3 regions of the Streptomyces sp. NPDC015125 genome follow, and region 3 is predicted to be linked to each of the others. Evidence: riboswitches for the same ligand, from Rfam matches in the RefSeq annotation. Region 3 holds a riboswitch; each other region holds the start of a gene.
The links. Region 3 has a riboswitch for cyclic di-AMP ahead of ACF088_RS32260 (M23 family metallopeptidase). Riboswitches for the same ligand answer to the same signal wherever they lie in the genome.

Region 1 (7,300 bases), on a different contig from region 3:
ACCGAGCGCACCGCGCAGGGGACGCGCACCATGGACCCGTATTCCAAGCTGCTCGGCGAGCGCATCATCTTCCTGGGCACCCCGATCGACGACGCCTCCGCCAATGACGTGATGGCGCAGTTCATCCACCTCGAACACGCCGCGCCCGAGCAGGACATCTCGCTCTACATCAACTCCCCCGGCGGCTCCTTCACCGCGATGACCGCCATCTACGACACGATGCACTTCGTGTCGTGCGACGTGGAGACCGTCTGCCTGGGGCAGGCCGCCTCCTCCGCCGCGGTACTGCTGGCCGCCGGCACACCCGGAAAGCGGCTGGCGCTGCCCGGCGCCCGGGTCCTGATCCATCAGCCGTCGTTCAGCGAACCCGTCCAGGGGCAGGCCAGCGACCTGCAGATCCAGGCGAAGGAAATGCTGCGCACCCGCGACGTACTGGAAGAGATGCTGGCGAAGCACACCGGGCAGACCCGGGAGCGGATCGCCACCGATATCGAGCGCGACAAGATCTTCGACTCCCGAGCCGCCCAGGAGTACGGCCTGATCGACCAGATCACCCGCAACCGCAAGCCGTCGGCGCTCCAGCCCGTGGCGCGGTGAGCCCGATGCTGCCGCCCGAACCGCCGCCGCTGCCCGCACTGACCCGCGCGGAGGGTGAACTCGTCGACAGCTACCTGGAGGTGCTCGACCTGCTCGGCCGGATCAACCCGGCCCGCTGCGGTGGCACCTACAGCGGGCTGCGGGCCGCCCAGGCGCTGGTCGGCAAGGCGACCCGGCTACGGGACGCACTGACGCTGATGCACAGCCGGGGCGAGAGCGAACTGCACTGCGCGACGCTGACCCGGGCCCTGCGGGTGCTGGACGGCGAGCGCCGGGCCGGGCTGGTGGCGATGCCGCCACCCGAGGAAATCTGACCCGGCACACGCGCAGCGGCTGCGCAGACGGCGTAGCGTCCGCACCCGATCTGAGGAGGCGACGAATTGCGCGGTGCGGGCACATTTCCTGCGGTCCCGGATGTTTCGCCCCTGGTCCGCGGGGTGCAACACCCCGCGCCGCGGCACCTGAGGGAACAAATCTAACCATTCGGGTCAATTGTGACCCATCTCACATACGGCATTTTCAGCTCGGAATTCGGGTGCCAGGTGCGTGACGATCCCTTCGACGACAAGACCCCGCCACAGCGACGGGGCGGTCCGGACGGGCGCCTAATCCCGCCGCCGTGCCGGACGTCCGGTCGACGACGTGGACCGGCGGGAGCGGAGGACCCGAGCAGGACGGGGTCCCGGCCTACACGGCCGAGGGCTCCTTGGGGTGAAGCCGTACGCACGGCCGGGCATCTTCGCCTGCCCGAACCCGACAGGTCTTCCTTCGCAGGCGGCTGACGAAGGGTTTGCGCATGACCATGCGCATGCATACGCCGAATCTGCTGGCGCGCGCCGGCACCGTCACCGCTCTGACGCTGGTCACGCTCGGCGGGACCAGCGTCGCTCCAGGAGCGGCCGGGAATGCCGAAGCCGCATCCGTGTCCGCGCATGCGCTGCGGATCGCGGCTTCCAAGAGCGGAGCCCCCTACCGGTACGGCGCCCAGGGCCCGCACGCCTTCGACTGTTCGGGGCTGATGCTGTACTCGTTCAAACGCGCCGGCCGGCTGCTGCCACGCACCGCCGCCGCGCAGTACGGCCGCACCCGGCACATCCCGGCCGGCGCGCGCCGAAGCGGCGATCTGGTCTTCTTCCATTCGCGCAGCGGCATTTACCACGTCGGCATCTACGCGGGCCGGGGCCGGATGTGGCATGCGCCCAAGGCCGGGAGCGTGGTGCGGCTGGAACGGATCTGGAGCCGTTCGGTCTGGTACGGGCGGGTGGGCTGACCCTGGGCAGTCCTCTCACGATCGGTCAATTGCCAGGGTGTACGGCCGATTTGACCGGGCTCGCTTCGCCACGCAGCGGGCTGCCGCGTCCGCCTCGGTGGGGAATGCCCACCGAGGGCATTGCCCGCCGTGGGCATTGCCCGCCGTGGGAACGGCCCGCCCGCGGATGGATCGGTGACGCTGCCGCCCCGGCCCTCGCCGCGGGGCGCGGGGCCGTCCTGCCCCCTGCCGGTCGCCGGGTCCTTGCCCGCCACACCCCCGTGGAACAGCCCTGGGTGCACCGCCCTCAGGACACCGCCAGCTCGACGAGCAGGATGCCTCCCAGAGCCGTGAGCAGCGCACCGGTGGTGGCTTCCAGGGCCCGGGCCACCGAGGGGCGGCGCAACCAGACGCCCAGCCGGTCGACCAGCAGCGCGACGGCGGGGAACCACACCAGCCCCATGGCGACGACCATCGTGGCGAGCAGCAGCGTACGGGGCAGTGCGGGCGCTCCCGCCGGAACGAACTGCGGGAGCAGGCTGAGAAAGAGGACGGGCGCCTTGGGGTTGAGGGCATTGGTCAAGAACCCCTGGCGCAGACTCTGCGCAGCGCCCGGGCGAGCGGCGGGCGGGCGGCCGTCGGCCGGTGCGTCCGCCGCCGTGCGGGCCGTGCCGTCCGTGGTGGCCGCCGGACGCCGGGCAGCCGCGGTCAGGGCGCGGGCACCGAGGTACAACAGATAGCCGCCGCCCAGGAGTTGGACCGCGCCGAAGAGTGCGGGCACGGCGACCAGCACCGCCGCGAGACCGGCCACCGCCAGGGCGGTGTGCACCAGCAGCCCGCCCGCGACGCCGACGGCGGCCGCCACCCCCGCCCGGCGAGAGTCGAGCGCATTGCGCACCACGACCGCAAAATCCGCGCCCGGCATGGCGACCATGCCCGCGGCGACTCCGGTGAAGGCGATCAGCTGTCCGTCCATAAGAGCAGCTTCGCCGGTCAGAGGCTTTAATGGCTATTGGCAATGTTCTTGGTGAGCCTAAAGAGATTCTTATGTACGACCCCACCCGGCTGGCCGCCCTGGTAGCGGTGGCGGAGGCCGGTTCGATCACCCGGGCCGCCGCCCGGCTGGGCTACACCGCTCCGGCGCTCTCGCAGCAGCTCGCCAAACTGGAGCGGGAGACCGGAGCGGCCCTGCTGGTGCGCCACCATCGGGGTGCACGGCTGACGGCGGCCGGTGAGCTGCTGCTCGTACGGGCCCGGCGGGTCCTCGACGAACTGGATCAGGCGCGGCACGAGCTGTCCCGGCTGGCGGGGCTGTCCGGCGGGCGGCTGCGGGTCGGGACGTTCATGACCGCCGGCACCCATCTGCTGCCGCCCGCGCTCAGCGCGTTCCGGCGGGCGCACCCCGATGTGGAGCTGAGCGTGACGGAGTACGTCCCGCCGCAGGCGAGCGCGGCGGTGGCGCTGGGTGAGGTCGATCTGGCGCTGACGCACGAGTATGTGCCGGGCGAGGCGATGCCGGCGCCGGAGGGAGTGCGTCTGGAGCCGTTGCTGACCGAGGAGCTGGTGCTGGTCACGGCGCCCGGTCATGCCCTGTCGGCGGGCTCCGGACGACTGCCGCTTGCCGAGCTGGCCGGTCAGCCACTGGTCAGCATGGCGCCGGCCAACCCCAACCGGCGCGGCGTGGAGGCCGCGCTGGCGGCCGCCGGGGCGAGTGTGGCGGTGCGCTGCGAGTCGCCGAGCTATGCGGTGGTGTGTGCGCTGGTGAGCGCCGGGCTCGGGGTGGCGGTGGTCCCGGAGATGGTGGCGGAGGGGTCGATGACGCCGCTGGGGGTCCGCCGGCTGGGCCCACCGGAGCTGCACCGCCGGATCTCGGTGGCCTACCGCCCCCGAGGCACCCCCGCCGCGGACACCCTGCGGGCCCTGTTGCGCGGGGCTTTCCTCCGCCACTCGCCCGGGCCGTGACGACGGACGTCCGCGGCGTGACGACGGGCATGACGGCTGCTGCGGCGTATGACGGCCGCTGCGGACGGCGGTTGCCGTGGCGGACGGCGGCCTGCCACCGGGGCGGCCGCCGTGCCGGGGTGCGGACGGTCGCCGGGCGCAGACCGTCCGCACCCGGTCAGTCCGTCGGCGCAGTGGCCACGATCGTGCCGACCGCCGTGTCGAGCTGGTCGTCCGTCAGGTCCGCGCGGGCGGTGAGCCGCAGCCGGGAGATACCGTCGGGTACGGACGGCGGCCGGAAGCAGCCGACCGCGAGTCCGGCCGCACGGCAGTCGGCGGCCCAGCGGAGCGCCGTTTCCGGCGACGGGGCGCGGACGGAGATCACCGCCGCATCGGGACGTACCGCCGTCAGGCCCGCCGCGGTGAGCCGGTCGTACAGCCCCTGGGCGACCGCGACGGCCCGGGTGGCGCGCTGGGGTTCGCGGCGCAGCAGCCGGAGCGCGGCGAGGGCGCCGCCGACCGCCGCCGGGGCGAGACCGGTGTCGAAGATGAACGACCGGGCGGTGTTGACCAGATGCTCGATGACCCGGGCCGGGCCGAGCACCACACCGCCCTGGGAGCCGAGCGATTTGGAGAGCGTCACGGTGGTCACCACATCACCGTCACCGGCGAGACCGGCCGCCCACAGCGCGCCACGGCCCCCGTCGCCCAGCACGCCCAGTCCGTGTGCGTCGTCGACGAGAAGTCCGGCGCCCCGCGACCGGCAGGCCTCGGCCAGCGCGGGGAGCGGCGCGGCGTCCCCGTCGACCGAGAACACCGAGTCGGTCACCGCGAGCGCCCGGCCGTCGTGGCCGGTCAGCGCGGCGCGTACGGCGTGCGGATCGGCGTGCGGGGCCACTTCGGTACGGGCCCGGGAGAGCCGACAGCCGTCGATGAGCGAGGCGTGGTTGCCGGCGTCGGAGACGATCAGGGTGCCGGGGGCGGTGAGCGCGGTGACCGCGGCGAGATTTGCGGCATAGCCGGAGGACAGCACCAAAGCGGCCTCGAAACCGCAGAATGCGGCGAGTTCCGTCTCCAGCCGGGCGTGCAGCTCGGTGCTGCCGGTGACCAGCCGGGAGCCGGTCGCGCCGGCGCCCCAGTGGTGCGCGGCCTCGGCCGCGCCACGGGTGACCTCGGGATGCCGGGCAAGTCCCAGATAGTCGTTACCGGCCAGATCGAGCAGCGGGGAGTCGGCCGGGCGGGGACGCAGGGTGCGCACCAGCCCGGCGTGACGGCGCTCCGCACTGGCCACATCCAGCCAGTCGAAGGCCGCGTCGTACGCCGGGCTGCCCGGCTCGGCACAAGGCTCGGCGGGCCTCGCCGGGGAGGTGTCGCACAGCAGCGGCGGGGCGGAGTCCTGCGGCATCGGCGTCCTTCGTCTGTCGGCCTCGATTGTGGGCTGTCGATAGACGTTAGCGGTCGTTCCGCAGGCCCACGGTGTGGCGATACACACACCTCGATCGTGGCTCCTTGTGGGAATCCTCCTTTGCCGGGGACGGTGGCGTACGCGAGGATCAACGCCATGGACCTGCTGAACACACTGGTGGACAAGGGACTGCGGCGCGAGTTGCCGACCCGCGAAGAGGCACTGGCCGTATTGGCCACCTCCGATGACGAACTGCTCGATGTCGTGGCCGCGGCCGGAAAGGTGCGCCGCCAGTGGTTCGGGCGGCGGGTCAAACTCAACTATCTCGTCAACCTCAAGTCGGGCCTGTGCCCCGAGGACTGCTCGTACTGCTCCCAGCGGCTGGGGTCGAAGGCCGAGATCCTCAAGTACACCTGGCTCAAGCCCGACGACGCCTCCAAGGCGGCCGCGGCCGGGGTGGCCGGCGGCGCCAAGCGGGTCTGTCTGGTGGCCAGTGGCCGCGGCCCGACGGACAAGGACGTGGACCGCGTCTCGGAGACCATCTCCGCCATCAAGGAGCAGAACGAGGGCGTGGAGGTGTGCGCCTGCCTCGGTCTGCTCTCCGACGGCCAGGCGGGGCGGCTGCGCGCGGCGGGCGCCGATGCGTACAACCACAACCTCAACACCTCGGAAGCCACCTACGGCGACATCTGCACCACACACGACTTCTCGGACCGGGTGTCCACCGTCCAGCAGGCCCAGGCGGCCGGCATGTCCGCCTGCTCCGGGCTGATCGCAGGTATGGGCGAGAGCGACGCCGATCTCGTCGATGTGGTCTTCGCGCTGCGGGAGCTGGACCCGGACTCCGTCCCGGTGAACTTCCTGATCCCCTTCGAGGGCACCCCGCTCGCCAAGGAATGGAACCTCACCCCGCAGCGGGCGCTGCGCATCCTGGCGATGGTGCGGTTCGTCTGCCCGGACATCGAGGTGCGGCTGGCCGGCGGCCGTGAGGTGCATCTGCGCAGCCTGCAGCCGCTCGCCCTGCACCTGGTCAACTCCATCTTCCTGGGCGACTACCTGACCAGCGAGGGGCAGGCCGGCAAGGACGACCTCGCGATGATCGAGGACGCCGGCTTCGAGGTCGAGGGCTCGGACACCACGACGCTGCCCGAGCACCGCAGGCCGTGCGGCGACGCAGCGGTCACCGGGGCCGCCGCCGAGGACGCCGGTGCCCCGGCGGCCACCGATGGCGCCGGAACCCCGGCCGCCACCGTCCCGGCACCGTCCGACGAGACCCGCCGCGACCTGGTATCGGTGCGCCGCCGCGGCGCCGGTACCGACCTTCCGCCCAATGCCTGAGCCACTCACCCCCGGCGCGCTGCTCGCGCTCGACCGGCAGCATGTGTGGCATCCCTACGGGCCGATGCCCGGCAAGGCCGCACCGCTGCTGGTGGAGTCGGCATCCGGCGTCCGGCTCCGGCTGGCCGAACCGGTCGAGGGCCAGGACGAGTTGGTGGACGGGATGTCCTCCTGGTGGTCGGCGGTGCACGGCTACAACCACCCGGTGCTCAACGACGCCGCACGGGGCCAGCTGGAGCGGATGAGCCATGTGATGTTCGGCGGGCTCACCCATGAGCCCGCCGTGCGGCTGGCGAAGCGGCTGGTCGACCTCACCCCGGAGCCGCTGCAGCATGTCTTTCTCGCCGACTCCGGTTCGGTGTCGGTCGAGGTCGCCGTCAAGATGTGCCTGCAGTACTGGCGCTCGCTCGGCAAGCCGCGCAAACAGCGGCTGCTGACCTGGCGGGGCGGCTATCACGGCGACACCTGGCAGCCGATGTCGGTCTGCGACCCGGACGGCGGTATGCATGAGCTGTGGCAGGGGGTGCTGCCACGGCAGATCTTCGCGGACGCACCGCCGGCCGGCTTCGACGCCGCGCCCGACGCGGCGTATGCGGCACATCTGCGGGAGCTGATCGGCCGGCACGCCGAGGAGCTGGCAGCGGTGATCGTGGAGCCCGTGGTGCAGGGAGCGGGCGGGATGTCGTTCCACTCCCCCGGCTACCTGCGGGTGCTGCGGGAGGCCTGCGACGAGCACGGCGTGCTGCTCGTCTTCGACGAGATCGCCACCG
Region 2 (7,300 bases), on a different contig from region 3:
CTGTCGCGGATGGCGCGGGAGACCTTTGTCGACTTCACGGCGGGGTCCGCGGCCCGCCGGCAGCGCGATGCGGCGTTCCGCGCGGCGGGGCTCACGTCGGAGGTGGCGTTCGAGGTGACCACCGTCGAGTTCCTGGCGAAGCTGGTGCGGGCGGGCCTGGGGGTGGGAATGGTGCCGGAGGCCATCGCCGCCGAGCTGGCCGGGCTGCACATCGTGCGGGTGCGGCCGGCTCCCGAACGCACCGAGCGGGTGGTGTGGAGCGGCCTCGGCCCGTCGCCGGCGGCCGTGGCGTTCCTGACGGGGCTGGGGGTGGATCCGGCGTAACGAGGGGGTGCGGTTCCGGGGGAGCGCAGGGGGTGTGGTGGGGGTGTGGTGGGGGCCGGCCGGTGCGCGGGCGCACCACGGTGCGCCCACCGGTTACGGTCGGAAGGTGCACGACAAGCCCGACGCCCCCGACCCCGCGGGCCGTCCATCCCCCGCCGCCGGCGCCCCCGCGGGCCGCCCCGCCCCCGCCGCCGATGCCCCCGCGGGCTGCCCCGCCGCCGCGCCCGCCCCCGAGCTGTTCACCTGGGAGTTCGCCGCCGACCCCTACCCCGCGTACGCCTGGCTGCGGGAGCATGCGCCGGTGCACCGGACCGAGCTGCCCAGCGGCGTCGAGGCCTGGTTGGTGACCCGCTACACCGAGGCACGGCAGGCGCTCGCCGACGGCCGGCTGTCGAAGAACCCGGTGCACCACAGCGAGGCCGCGCACGGCAAGGGCAAGGTCGGCATCCCCGGTGAGCGCAGCGCCAACCTGATGACCCATCTGCTCAATATCGACCCCCCGGACCACACCCGGCTGCGCCGGCTGGTCTCGAAGGCCTTCACCCCGCGCCGGGTGGCCGCCTTCGCCCCGCGCGTCCAGGAGCTGACCGATCACCTCATCGACCGGTTCGCGGCGAAGGGCGAGGCCGACCTCATCCATGAGTTCGCCTTCCCGCTGCCCATCTACGCGATCTGCGATCTGCTGGGGGTGCCGCGCGAGGACCAGGACGACTTCCGCGACTGGGCGGGCATGATGATCCGGCACGGCGGGGGCCCGCGCGGCGGTGTCGCCCGGTCCGTGAAGAAGATGCGCGGCTATCTCGCCGAGCTGATCCACCGCAAGCGCGAGTCCCTCGGCGACACCGCGGAGGCGGACGAGGATCTGATCTCCGGTCTGATCCGGGCCTCGGACCACGGCGAGCACCTCACCGAGAACGAGGTCACCGCGATGGCCTTCATCCTGCTGTTTGCCGGTTTTGAGACGACCGTGAACTTGATCGGTAACGGCCTCTATGCGCTGCTGCGCCACCCGGCCCAGCGCGAGCTGCTGCAGAAGTCGATCACGGCGGGCGACACCGATCTGCTCACCACCGGCATCGAGGAACTGCTCCGTTACGACGGCCCCGTGGAGCTGGCGACCTGGCGGTTCGCGACGCAGGAGCTGACCTTGGGCGGACAGCGGATCGCGAAGGGCGACCCGGTCCTGGTGGTGCTGGCCGCCGCCGACCGCGATCCGGCACGCTTCGCCGAGCCGGATGTCCTGGATCTGACCCGTCGTGACAACCAGCACCTGGGGTACGGGCACGGCATCCACTACTGCCTGGGTGCGCCGCTCGCCCGGCTCGAAGGACAGACCGCTCTGGCGACGCTGCTGACCCGGCTCCCGGACCTCCGGCTCGCCGTGGAACCGGACGCCTTGCGCTGGCGCGGCGGGCTCATCATGCGCGGACTGCGGTCGCTGCCGGTGGAGTTCCCGCCCGAACGCCCTGACCAGCAACAAGGTCAGAAGTGACAGAGAGTCAGGCGCGTGACCTTCGCGTGATCTGCACTACACCGACTTGTGACTACCCGTGACCCCGGCTACCTTTCCACCGACGATCGACGGGCTTCACCCGATCGGCCGAAGCGGTGATGTGGGGGACCGGTGTAACGGTGCGCCTCGTGCGCGTCGGCCGGGCGGGTACCCGTCGAGCAGCTCGCAGAGCTCGTCGTACAACTCAACCGCCGCGCGAAAGGCATCCGCATGCGTTCCGGGAACGGCCGACATCGTCGACCCCGCCAGGCACCGGCCATCTTTGTCACGGCGGGAGTGACCGGCGCAGGTTTCGCCCTGCCGCTGCTCGCCGCGAGTGGCGCTCACGCCGCCGACACCGCGACCTGGGACAAGGTCGCCCAGTGTGAGACCGGCGGCGTCTGGAGCGCGGCTTCGGGCAACAGCTACTACGGCGGGCTGCAGCTCACCCAGGAGATGTGGGACAGCTACGGCGGCTCGGCTTATGCCTCGCGCCCCGACCTCGCCAGCCGCTCCCAGCAGATCGCGGTGGCCGAGTCGATCCTCGACCACCGCGGTCCGGACGTCTGGTCGAGCTGTGCGGTGAGCGCCGGTCTGACCAAGGGCGGCCAGGCGCCGGAGGTCGACCCGGGCAGCACCGCCACTCCCTCGCCCGACCCGTCGGACGCCGACGGCTCGTCGGACCCCTGGGACACGTCCGGCCAGTCCGGCACCCCTGGCGGTTCGGACTCCGCCGGGACGCACGACGGGACCGGCGACGAGCCGTCCGACCCGACGCCTTCGCCCGATGCCTCGGACTCCGCCGGGACGCACGAGCCCGGCGACGAGGCCTCCGACCCGGCAACGCCGGGCGACCGGGCCGACGACCCGTCGCGGTCCGCCGATCCGTCCGACGACCCGTCGCGGTCCGATGAGCCGTCCGATGACTCGTCCGCCGGTCCGTCCGACGGTGGCAGCCGTACGGACACCACCGGCACGCCGCGGGAGACGCCCGCGAAGGGCAAGCACCGCGGCGGCGCGGGCGACGGGGGTGCCGACGACGGCGGCAGGTCCTCCGGGGGCCGGCATGCCTCGCGTGGTGACGCCGAGCGCACCGGCCCGGCGGCCGATGGCGACTACACCGTGCGCCCGGGTGACACGCTGTCAGCCATCGCGGCGGCCCACCGGCTGTCCGGCGGCTGGGCCGCCCTCTATGACCGCAACGAGGACGTCATCGGCTCCGACGCGGACCTGATCAAGCCGGGCCAACTGCTCGATCTCGGGCACAACGCGGGGTAATTCGCCGCCCTTCGCCCGCTTTTGGGAAAGTGAGACAAGGGTCTCGTTGACTGTGGTGGACCCCGGTGTGTGCCGCCTCGGCAAACCGGGGTTCACCTGCGGGTATGTGACCTTCTCGTGATCAAAAACGGTCAACTTGGTTCAGATGGTGGGGTTTGAACCCCAAGGCCATTACTGCTTAACGTCAGGACCGCTCGCCAAAGCGGGCCCTTTGATCACACGCCGAATCCTGCCGGTGATCGGAGGCAGTTGACGCGCAAGCGCCGAAGGCAGGAGCGGGGGACCCAAGGTAAGTGCCGGCCCCACCCGTGAAAGCGGGTCAACCGGCTTGGGGTGAAGCCACGTGCGCCACGCGCACGCGGCCGGGCGATTCTCACAGCCCGAACCCGACAGCTCACCTCGTAGGCGTCGGTGAGGAAACGAACCAACCATGCTGATCATCAAGGGCAAGCACCGTCGTCCGTCCAAGGCCGTCCGCGTCGCCACCCTCGCCGGCATCGCCGGTGCTGCCGTGGCCGTCCCGCTGATGGGCGCCACCTCCGCCTCCGCCGCCTCCGTCTCCACCTGGGACAAGGTCGCCCAGTGCGAGTCCGGCGGCAACTGGTCGATCAACACCGGTAACGGCTACTACGGTGGCCTGCAGTTCTCCAACTCCAGCTGGGCCGCCGCCGGCGGCACCAAGTACGCCGCGCGTGCCGACCTGGCCAGCAAGTCCCAGCAGATCGCCGCCGCCGAGAAGCTCCTCGCCATCCAGGGTCCGGGCGCCTGGTCCTGTGCCGGTGCCGGCAACCTGACCTCCGGTGGCCCCGCCGCCGACGTCGACACCTCCGGCTCCGCGCAGACCAAGTCCGCGCCCCAGCAGGACCAGGGCTCCGCCAAGGCCGAGACGAAGAAGGCCCCGGCCGCCCCCGAGCAGCACGCCTCGCGCTCGACCGAGCGCAAGTCCATGGGCCACGGCAACTACACCGTCAAGGCGGGCGACACCCTCGCCAAGATCGCCAAGGCGCACGGCACCGACTGGAAGTCCGTCTACAAGGCCAACAAGTCGGTCATCGGCGGCAACCCGAACCTGATCTTCCCGGGTCAGAAGCTCAACGTCTGAGTCCCCTCTCACCGGGACCGGGCGGGTTCGAGCGGCGGGCCCCCCTCCTCGGTGAGACCACTTCCTCCGTGAGACCGCCCCGCCCGGCGCGCCCTTCCCCCCAGCGCGTCGCGGCGGGGTTTCTCCTGTCCGGTGCCGTGACCGGGCCGCCGCAGCCGAGGCGGCCGCACGCCGGTGACCGGCTACGTTCCAGGTTTTTTCCCGTTCAGTGAATAGTGCCCTCAAATGTCCCGAGAACTGGGCCTTTGGGAAGTTTTCCGGCCCGTTCCGTCCCACGGAGCGGGCCAAGGGCAGGCGGACGCACCCGGGGCCGTTAGGCTCGTGCGCAGAACGCCAGACACCCACGAAGGAGACAACGTGCCGTCGATCGACGTCGTCGTAGCCCGCGAAATTCTCGACTCGCGAGGTAATCCCACGGTCGAGGTCGAGGTCGGCCTCGACGACGGCAGCACCGGCCGTGCCGCCGTGCCGTCCGGCGCCTCCACCGGCGCCTTCGAGGCCATCGAGCTTCGTGACGGCGACCCGAACCGCTACCTGGGCAAGGGCGTGGAGAAGGCCGTCCTGGCCGTCATCGAGCAGATCGGCCCGGAGCTCGTCGGCTACGACGCCACCGAGCAGCGGCTGATCGACCAGGCCATGTTCGACCTGGACGCCACCGACAACAAGGGCTCGCTCGGCGCCAACGCCATCCTCGGCGTCTCCCTCGCCGTCGCGCACGCCGCCTCCGAGGCCAGCGACCTCCCGCTGTTCCGCTACCTCGGTGGCCCGAACGCGCACGTCCTGCCCGTCCCGATGATGAACATCCTGAACGGCGGCTCGCACGCCGACTCCAACGTGGACATCCAGGAGTTCATGATCGCCCCGATCGGCGCGGAGTCCTTCTCCGAGGCGCTGCGCTGGGGCGCCGAGGTCTACCACACCCTCAAGAAGGTCCTGAAGGAGCGCGGGCTGTCCACCGGCCTCGGTGACGAGGGCGGCTTCGCCCCGAACCTGGGCTCCAACCGCGAGGCCCTCGACCTCATCCTGGAGGCCGTCAAGCAGGCCGGTTACGCCCCCGGCCAGGACATCGCGCTGGCGCTGGACGTCGCCGCCTCCGAGTTCTACAAGGACGGCAAGTACCAGTTCGAGGGCAAGGACCGCTCGGCCGCCGAGATGACCGAGTACTACGAGGAGCTGGTGGCGGCCTACCCGCTGGTCTCCATCGAGGACCCGCTGTTCGAGGACGACTGGGCCGGCTGGAAGGTCATCACCGACAAGCTCGGCGCCAAGGTCCAGCTCGTCGGCGACGACCTGTTCGTCACCAACCCCGAGCGCCTCGCCCGCGGTATCGAGGAGGGCTCCGCCAACGCGCTGCTGGTGAAGGTCAACCAGATCGGCTCGCTGACCGAGACCCTGGACGCCGTCGAGCTGGCCCAGCGCAACGGCTTCAAGTGCATGATGTCGCACCGCTCCGGCGAGACCGAGGACGTCACCATCGCCGACCTCGCCGTCGCCACCAACTGCGGCCAGATCAAGACCGGCGCCCCGGCCCGCTCCGAGCGCGTCGCCAAGTACAACCAGCTGCTGCGCATCGAGGAGATCCTCGACGACGCCGCGGTCTACGCCGGCCGCTCCGCCTTCCCGCGGTTCCGCCACGGCAGCTGACCGCAGACGGCCCGCTGCCCGCCCGACCGGGGCAGGGGGCCGATCGGGCGAGACAACCGCCCAGCACCCCGTACGTCCCCGGCGACGGTCCCGTACCGTTGCCGGGGACGTGCCTGCTTGAAGCAGTCAGGCGTCCGTCAGTGAAGGGGAGACGACGTGCCCGCGGACCGGTTCTCGACCGCGACCCGACTCAAGGCGCTCGGCGAGCAGGCCGCCGCCCGCGTCTACCGAGCCCGCCCGCCCCGCCGCAACCGCCTCACCGGCCGCGCCGCCCTGCTGGCGCTGGTGATGTGCTCCCTGGTGGTCGCCCTCGCGTACCCGATAAGGCAGTACGTCTCCCAGCGCTCCGACATCGCCGACCAGCGCCGCAAGGCCCAGGACGCGGGCGCCGCCCTCGACCGGCTGCGCGAGCAGAGGGCCCGCTGGCAGGACCCCGACTACGTACGCCAGCAGGCCCGCCGGCATCTGCACTACGTCATGCCGGGCGAGACCGGCTATATCGTCCAGGACGGCTCCGGCACCGGCTCCGCACCGAAGGGGCCGCAAGCGGCGCAGCGCCCCTGGTACGAGAATCTGTGGGACACCGTCGACGCGGCCGACCGGCGGTAGCCCCCGGCTGCCCGTACCGCCGCCGGACGGCAGCCCGTAGTGTCGGGGCCGGACGGCCCGCCCCGCCGCCACCTCACCACTCACCTCACCGAAAGCGCACATGGACACCCCCCCGCCCCAGACCGAGCCCACCGAGCCCACCGACGCGGACATCGCCGCCTTCCGGGAACAGCTCGGCCGCCCGCCGCGCGGCCTGCGCGCCATCGCGCACCGCTGCCCCTGCGGGCAGCCGGATGTCGTCGAGACGGCGCCGCGCCTGGAGGACGGCACGCCCTTCCCCACGCTCTATTACCTCACCTGCCCGCGCGCGGCCTCCGCGATCGGCACGCTGGAGGCGAACGGCGTGATGAAGGAGATGACCGAGCGGCTGGCGGCCGACCCTGCGCTGGCCGCCGCCTACCGGGCCGCCCACGAGGACTACATCCGGCGGCGGGACGCCATCGAGGTGCTGCAGGGCTTCCCGAGCGCGGGCGGTATGCCCGACCGGGTCAAGTGCCTGCATGTCCTCGTCGGCCATTCGCTGGCCGCCGGGCCGGGCGTCAACCCGCTCGGCGACGAGGCCCTGGCGATGCTGCCGGAGTGGTGGAAGAAGGGGCCGTGCGTGACCCCCTGCCAGGACACCTGTGACGGCCCGGACGCCCCCGGAGCCCAGGACGCTGCCGAAGGAGACGCCAAGTGAAGCGGGTCGCCGCCATCGACTGCGGTACGAACTCCCTCCGGCTGCTGGTCGCGGACGTCACGGTGCCCGATGGCGCCGTCGGCCCGGGGGCGGCGGGTGAGCTGAAGGACCTCGACCGCCGGATGGAGATCGTCCGGCTGGGACAGGACGTGGACCGCACCGGGCGGCTGGC
Region 3 (7,300 bases):
CCTCGAAGTCGTCCGGCGGCGGGGTCTTCGTGCTGCGGCGGGCCATCGCGGCTGCGGCTCCTTCTGCTGCGTCTACTGCCGATGCCGGGAAGGCGACATCGAACAACGGTCAACCAGTCGGGTCAACCAGCTGAGGGATCGACCCGCGAGTATGTCTGAGTCTGACGCGGACCATTGTGGACCGCGCCACTGACAACGCCGACCGCGACTCCCCCTTCGGCTCCTGCGGGGTCGCGCACGGCGCACGTCCGGGGCCGGCCGCCCCGTGACTTCGCCAGATGCCGACGCGCTTGCATACAGTGACAGAACTTCCTCGCAAGCGGATCGAAGGGACGTACATGCCCATGGGTCACACGGCCACAGAACAAGCCGGCTCCGGCGGCCTGACAGCGACCGAGCACCGGCTGGCCAATGGCCTGCGCGTGGTGCTCTCCGAAGACCACCTGACCCCGGTCGCAGCGGTCTGCCTCTGGTACGACGTCGGCTCCCGCCACGAGGTCAAGGGCCGTACGGGCCTGGCTCACCTCTTCGAGCACCTGATGTTCCAGGGCTCCGCGCAGGTGAAGGGCAACGGACACTTCGAGCTGGTGCAGGGCGCTGGCGGTTCGCTCAACGGCACCACGAGCTTCGAGCGCACCAACTACTTCGAGACCATGCCCGCCCACGAGCTGGAGCTCGCGCTCTGGCTGGAGGCCGACCGGATGGGCTCGCTGCTGACCGCGCTCGACGACGAGTCCATGGAGAACCAGCGCGACGTCGTCAAGAACGAGCGCCGCCAGCGCTACGACAACGTCCCCTACGGCACGGCCTTCGAGAAGCTGACGGCCATGGCGTACCCCGAGGGCCACCCGTACCACCACACGCCCATCGGGTCGATGGCCGATCTGGACGCTGCCTCCCTGGAGGACGCGCGGGCGTTCTTCCGGACGTACTACGCGCCCAACAACGTCGTCCTGTCGATCGTGGGCGACATCGACCCCGAGCAGACGCTGGCCTGGGTCGAGAAGTACTTCGGCTCGATCCCCGCGCACGACGGCAAGCAGCCGCCGCGGGACGGCACCCTTCCCGACGTCATCGGCGGCGAGCTGCGCGAAGTCGTCGAGGAGGACGTGCCCGCCCGGGCGCTGATGGCGGCCTACCGTCTGCCGCACGACGGCACCCGTGAGGCGGACGCCGCCGACCTCGCGCTGACCGTACTGGGCGGCGGCGAGTCCTCCCGCCTGTACAACCGGCTGGTGCGCCGTGACCGCAGCGCCGTGGCGGCCGGCTTCGGCCTGCTGCGGCTGGCCGGCGCACCCTCGCTGGGCTGGCTGGACGTGAAGACGTCCGGCGGCGTGGAGGTCCCCGGCATCGAGCGCGCGGTCGACGAGGAGCTGGCCCGCTTCGCCGCCGAGGGCCCGACCCCCGAGGAGATGGAGCGGGCACAGGCCCAGCTGGAGCGCGAATGGCTGGACCGGCTGGCCACGGTCAGCGGCCGCGCCGACGAACTGTGCCGCTTCGCCGTCCTGTTCGGCGACCCGCAGCTGGCGCTGACCGCCGTGCGGCGCGTTCTGGACATCACTCCAGAGGAGGTGCAGGCGGTCGCCAAGGCCCGGCTGCGCCCCGACAACCGCGCGGTGCTCGTCTACGAGCCCACCGAGCCGACCGACGCCGCCGAGACCGAGGAAGGGGAGGCGGACCAGTGAGCGACGCCACCACCCACGCCGATTCCCCCGTGAGCAGCATGGACTTTCACCCGCAGCCCCAGGGCGGCGCGCCCAGGCCGTGGGCCTTCCCGGCCCCCGACCGCAGCCAACTGCCCAACGGGCTCACCCTCCTGACCAGCCACCGCCCCGGCCAGCAGGTCGTCGCCGTCGAGATCAACCTCGTCGCTCCGCTGGAGGCCGAACCCGAGGGCCTGGACGGCGTCGCCACGATCATGGCGCGTGCCCTGTCCGAGGGCACCGACAAGCACGACGCGGAGGAGTTCGCCGCCGAGCTGGAGCGCTGCGGCGCCACCCTGGACGCGCACGCCGACCACCCCGGCGTACGGGTCTCCCTCGAGGTGCCGGCGTCCCGGCTGCCGCGTGCGCTCGGTCTGCTCGCCGACGCGCTGCGCGCGCCCGCCTTCCCGGAGAGCGAGGTCGAGCGGCTGGTGCGCAACCGTCTCGACGAGATCCCGCACGAGCTCGCCAACCCGGCCCGGCGTGCGGCGATGGCACTGTCCAAGGAGCTCTTCCCGGCCACGTCCCGTATGTCACGGCCGCGCCAGGGCACCGAGGAGACCGTCGGACGCGTCGACGCCGCGGCCGTCCGCGCCTTCTACGACGCCCACGTACGGCCCGCCACGGCCACTGCCGTCATCGTCGGTGACTTCACCGGGGTCGACCTGGACGCCGCGCTCGCCGAGACGCTCGGCGCGTGGAGCGGCTCGACGGCCGAGCCGCTGAAGGCCTCGCCGATCGTCGGCGACGACACCGGCCGTGTGGTGATCGTGGACCGCCCCGGCGCCGTCCAGACGCAGCTGCTCATCGGGCGTATCGGTGCCGACCGGCACGACCGGGTGTGGCCCGCACAGGTCCTCGGCACGTACTGCCTGGGCGGCACCCTCACCTCCCGTCTGGACCGTGTTCTGCGCGAGGAGAAGGGTTACACCTACGGGGTGCGCGCCTTCGGCCAGGTGCTTCGCTCCACCGCTCCCACGTCCCCCGAGGGGGCCACGGGTGCCTCGCTGCTCGCCATCAGCGGGTCGGTCGACACCGCCTCCACCGTCCCGGCGCTCGACGACCTGTGGAACGTGCTGCGCACCCTTGCGGCAGAGGGGCTGACGGACGACGAGCGGGACGTCGCCGTACAGAACCTCGTCGGGGTCGCGCCGCTGAAGTACGAGACCGCGGCAGCCGTCGCGGGCACCCTCGCCGATCAGGTCGAGCAGCACCTGCCGGACGACTTCCAGGCGCAGTTGTACGTCCGCCTCGCGGAGACCGGCACGGTCGAGGCGACTGCGGCGGCCGTCAACGCCTTCCCCGTGGACCGGCTGGTGACGGTCCTGGTGGGCGATGCGGCGCAGATCGCCGAGCCCGTCAAGGCGCTGGGCATCGGTGAGGTGACGGTCGTCAGCGGCTAATTTCCTCATGTGACGGAAGGTCACATATCGACAAAGCAACTCCCGTGGCGATGGTCTGCCGCGGGAGTTGCCGTATGTCCGGTTTGTTGCGGCCGGCGCCTCGGTTCTTGTGGCATCCCGCACAAAAAAGCGGTTCTGTTTGCCGATTGAAAGTTGCCCCGTTTAGCGTCGGTCCGGCTGTTCGTCACAAGTCCGCCACAACCGTGGCACCGGACAGTCATCGCCGAGTCCCCGTACGGCGCGAGCCAGGGGAGCCGGGGACCCAGAGTCCCTTGGGGTGAATCGGACTCCCCTCCGGAGGAGCCCGTAGGAGACCTTCCTGCTCCGAACCCGTCAGCTAACCCGGTAGGCGAGAAGGAGGGAAAGGACAAGCCAGTACATGGCGTTCATCCGTGCCACCGGGAAGCACCGTCGTACGAGCCGCCCCGTTCGGACGACCCGCAACATCGCCGGCATAGCCACCCTCGCGGCCGGCGGTGTGGTCGCCTCCGTGGCCTCGCCGGCGCTGGCGGCCACGGACGAGGCCCGCACCCACGACACCGGTCTGCAGCAGGCCGTCGTGCTCGGTGACGAGCTCGCCAACCACGTCGCGGCCCAGGCCGACGCGCAGCAGGCCGAAGCGGAGGCCGCGGCGGCGAAGGCGAAGGCCGAGGCCGTGGCCAAGAAGCAGGCCGAGGAGGCCAAGCGGCGCGTCGAGGCCGCGCGCAAGGCCAAGGAGCGCGCCGCCCGCGAGGCGGAGCGCAAGCGCCTCAACACCTTCGTAGCCCCCGTGGCGGACTCCTACGTGTCCACCTCGTACAAGGCCTCCAGCGGCCTGTGGTCCTCGGGCAGCCACACCGGCATCGACTTCCACGCAGCCTCCGGCACCTCCGTTCACGCCGTCGGCACGGGCACCGTCGTCGAGGCAGGCTGGGGCGGCTCGTACGGCAACAACATCGTGATCAAGATGAGCGACGGTACGTACACCCAGTACGGTCACCTCTCGTCGCTCGGCGTCTCGGTCGGCCAGCACGTCACCCCGGGCCAGCAGATCGGCCTCTCCGGTGCCACCGGCAACGCCACCGGCCCGCATCTGCACTTCGAGGCCCGTACCGGCGCCGACTACGGCTCGGACATCGACCCGGTCGCGTACCTGCGCTCGCACGGCGTCAACGTCTGATCTCCCGCCCCGTCCGGTTGCGCGCCTCCAGGGGCCCGCGCCGCACGAGCATCCGCCCGAAGCCCCGGCTCCACGGCCGGGGCTTCGGCGTATCCGGCGCCGCGGTCGGTGTGCAGGGGATACGCCGCGCCCCCGCCAACTTCCGGCCAAAAAATTTCCATGAATAACCGGAGTCCGCCGGAAAGGCGTTCCGGTCGAATAGAGTCACGGAAAAGTCGCCGACCGGCGGCGTTTCCAGGGGATTACGGCGGAGGCACGGAAGATGCGAGGCCATATTTCCGCTCATGCGGTGTGCACGGCGATTCGCGATGACATCGTCTCCGGTGCGCTGGCGCCGGGGAGCCGGCTGATCGAAGAAATCCTTGCGGCCCGGTACGGCGTCTCCAGGGTGCCGGTCCGTGAAGCGCTGCGGACCCTGCAGTCCGAAGGGTTTGTCACCACCCGCCACCACGCGGGCGCCTGCGTCGCCGAGCTCACCGACCAGGAGGCCGCCGATCTCCTCGACGTCCGCGCCCTGTTGGAGCCGCTGGGCGCCGCCCGCGCGGCCGCCCGCCGTAGCCCGGCCCACCTCAAAGTGCTCCGCGGCCTGGTACGGCTCGGCCGAGAGCGGGCCCGTCACGGCAGTCCAGCGGATCTGCGCCAACTGGACGGATGGTTCCACGAGACGCTGGCCCAGGCGGCCGGCAGCCCCAGTCTGACGGCGCTGCTGACCCAGCTGCGGCGCAAGATCGAGTGGGTGTACATCGTGGAACTGCCCGCCCGTACAGGGGAGTCGTGGGACGAACACGGTGCGGTCCTGGACGCGGTGGCCCGGGGGGATGCGGAACGGGCCCGCGCCCTGATGGCGGCTCATGTCGAGCGCTCCCTCCCGGTGTACCGGCTCCGTCGCCCCGCCAAGGCAGAGGTGAGGGATCCGAAACCGCCCGTCAACACGGCCCGCGCCCGCCCTTAACAATCGCCCCGTATACAAAGAAGTGCGGAATGGGCTTCGGGGTACGGGATTGCGTTTTCGTCCCCGCCCACCTTCCGTGTGTATTTGTGCTGCCATACGCGCTGTCATATGTGCGGCACCGGAGGCATGGAATAGCGCCCGCTTCTTTGCGTCCTCGATATCAAGGCACCGTTTTTGATATCGGGGCATCCGGGTATCCGGAAATTCTGCGTCCGGGTCGCGGTCGGTCATGCCCGTACGGGCTCGGTCGCGAGCGCGCGCACCGATATCCCGGGCGCAGCGAACGGATTCCGGTACAGCCGGCTTCCGGTGGGGCGAAGCTTCCGGTACGGCGAGGGTCCCCGTGCGACGAAGGTCCCGGCACAGCGAAACGGCCCCGCCGCGGCGACCGGTCACCGGTCGCCGCGGCGGGGCCGCAGCAGCAGAAGCTCTGGGGACTCAGACGGTCTCGGGGAGCTCCTCGAGACCCTCGGCGACGAGCTTGGCCAGACGGTCGAGTGCCGCTTCGGCGCCCTCGGCGTCGGAGGCCAGCACGATCTCCTCACCGCCCTGGGCGCCCAGGCCCAGGACCGCGAGCATGGAGGCCGCGTTGACGGGGTTGCCATCAGCCTTGGCGATCGTCATCGGAACGCCGGAGGCGGTGGCCGCACGGACGAAGATCGACGCGGGGCGGGCGTGCAGGCCCTCGGCCCAACCGACATTGACGCGGCGCTCTGCCATGGTGTTGCCCTTCAAAGTCGTGACTGTTGTCTAGACCAGTCTCTCACGCTGCCGGGAGTGCCGGGCAGCCCTTTGTCCTGGCCTTTTGCGGCCATGGGGCTCCCCAAGGGAGGTCCGGCAGGTCGACCGGAGCGTACGTCCCTACGGCATCCTCAGCCTGCCCCGCACCCCGAGCGTACGCGCGCCGAGCCGGTTGTCGGTGGCCGGTCGTACGCTGTCCGCATGCAGAAGCCGCCGGACCACGCGTACCCGACCCACTGGGAAGCCGACGTGGTGCTGCGCGACGGCGGCACGGCGCGGATCCGCCCCATCACCCCCGACGACGCCGAGCGGCTGGTCTCCTTCTACGAACAGGTCTCGGACGAGTCGAAGTACTACCGCTTCTTCGCCCCGTACCCGCGCCTGTCCGACCGTGACGTGCACCGTTTCACCCACCACGACTACATCGACCGGGTAGGACTCGCGGCCACCGTCGGCGGCGAGTTCATCGCCACCGTCCGCTACGACCGGATCAACGACCAGGGGCTGCCCGCCAAGAACCCCGAGGACGACCAGGCCGAGGTCGCCTTCCTCGTCCAGGACGCCCACCAGGGCCGCGGTGTCGCCTCCGCCCTCCTGGAGCACATCGCGGCCGTCGCGCGCGAGCGTGGCATCCGCCGGTTCGCCGCCGAGGTGCTCCCCGCGAACTCCAAGATGATCAAGGTCTTCACGGACGCCGGCTACACCCACAAGCGCACCTTCGAAGACGGAGTGGTCCGCCTGGAGTTCGATCTGGAGCCGACCGAGCAGTCCATGGCCGTGATGCGCGGCCGCGAGCAGCGCGCCGAGGCCCGGTCCGTGCAGCGGCTGCTCGCCCCGGGCTCGGTCGCCGTCATCGGCGCCGGCCGCGCCCCCGGCGGCGTCGGCCGTACCGCGCTGCGCAGCCTCCTGGAATCGGGCTTCACGGGGCGCGTGCACGCCGTCAACCACGCCTTCCCCGAAGACATGCAGCGGCTGCAGCCCGAAGAGGTGCCGGCCGTCCGCACCCTGCGGGAGATCCCCGACCCGGTGGACCTCGCCGTCATCGCCGTCCCCGCGGAAAGCGTCCCGGACGTGGTCCGCGACTGCGGCGAACACGGTGTCCAGGGCGTGCTGATCCTGTCCTCCGGTTACGCCGAGGCGGGCCCGGACGGCCGGGAGCGGCAGCGGGCCCTGCTCCGCCAGGCCCGTTCGTACGGTATGCGGCTCATCGGGCCCAACGCCTTCGGTCTGATCAACACCGCCACCGACGTCCGGTTGAACGCCTCCCTCGCCCCCCGGATGCCCGGCGCCGGCCACATCGGCCTGTTCACCCAGTCCGGTGCCATCGGTATCGCGCTGCTCA

Region 1: it holds a riboswitch for cyclic di-AMP, as region 3 does, so the genes downstream of both, ACF088_RS07070 (C40 family peptidase) here and ACF088_RS32260 (M23 family metallopeptidase) in region 3, are expected to answer to the same signal.
Region 2: it holds a riboswitch for cyclic di-AMP, as region 3 does, so the genes downstream of both, ACF088_RS37285 (transglycosylase family protein) here and ACF088_RS32260 (M23 family metallopeptidase) in region 3, are expected to answer to the same signal.

The regions. Positions count from the first base shown of each region.
Region 1 covers NZ_JBIBVF010000002.1:453,964-461,263, reverse strand. Annotated here, with positions in the region: gene ACF088_RS07080 (ATP-dependent Clp protease proteolytic subunit) at 1-597, shown strand, start outside; gene ACF088_RS07075 (hypothetical protein) at 603-911, shown strand; cyclic di-AMP (ydaO/yuaA leader) riboswitch at 1,190-1,389, shown strand; gene ACF088_RS07070 (C40 family peptidase) at 1,394-1,867, shown strand; gene ACF088_RS07065 (LysE family translocator) at 2,154-2,822, opposite strand; gene ACF088_RS07060 (LysR family transcriptional regulator) at 2,894-3,808, shown strand; gene ACF088_RS07055 (8-amino-7-oxononanoate synthase) at 3,966-5,192, opposite strand; gene bioB (biotin synthase BioB) at 5,349-6,530, shown strand; gene ACF088_RS07045 (adenosylmethionine--8-amino-7-oxononanoate transaminase) at 6,523-7,300, shown strand, end outside.
Region 2 covers NZ_JBIBVF010000029.1:10,738-18,037, forward strand. Annotated here, with positions in the region: gene ACF088_RS37270 (LysR family transcriptional regulator) at 1-324, shown strand, start outside; gene ACF088_RS37275 (cytochrome P450) at 431-1,816, shown strand; gene ACF088_RS37280 (transglycosylase family protein) at 2,114-3,094, shown strand; cyclic di-AMP (ydaO/yuaA leader) riboswitch at 3,305-3,517, shown strand; gene ACF088_RS37285 (transglycosylase family protein) at 3,525-4,196, shown strand; gene eno (phosphopyruvate hydratase) at 4,554-5,840, shown strand; gene ACF088_RS37295 (septum formation initiator family protein) at 5,997-6,449, shown strand; gene ACF088_RS37300 (DUF501 domain-containing protein) at 6,550-7,128, shown strand; gene ACF088_RS37305 (exopolyphosphatase) at 7,125-7,300, shown strand, end outside.
Region 3 covers NZ_JBIBVF010000021.1:118,035-125,334, forward strand. Annotated here, with positions in the region: gene ACF088_RS32245 (DNA topoisomerase (ATP-hydrolyzing) subunit A) at 1-46, opposite strand, end outside; gene ACF088_RS32250 (M16 family metallopeptidase) at 345-1,685, shown strand; gene ACF088_RS32255 (M16 family metallopeptidase) at 1,724-3,106, shown strand; cyclic di-AMP (ydaO/yuaA leader) riboswitch at 3,318-3,473, shown strand; gene ACF088_RS32260 (M23 family metallopeptidase) at 3,486-4,265, shown strand; gene ACF088_RS32265 (GntR family transcriptional regulator) at 4,528-5,217, shown strand; gene ACF088_RS32270 (HPr family phosphocarrier protein) at 5,656-5,937, opposite strand; gene ACF088_RS32275 (GNAT family N-acetyltransferase) at 6,160-7,300, shown strand, end outside.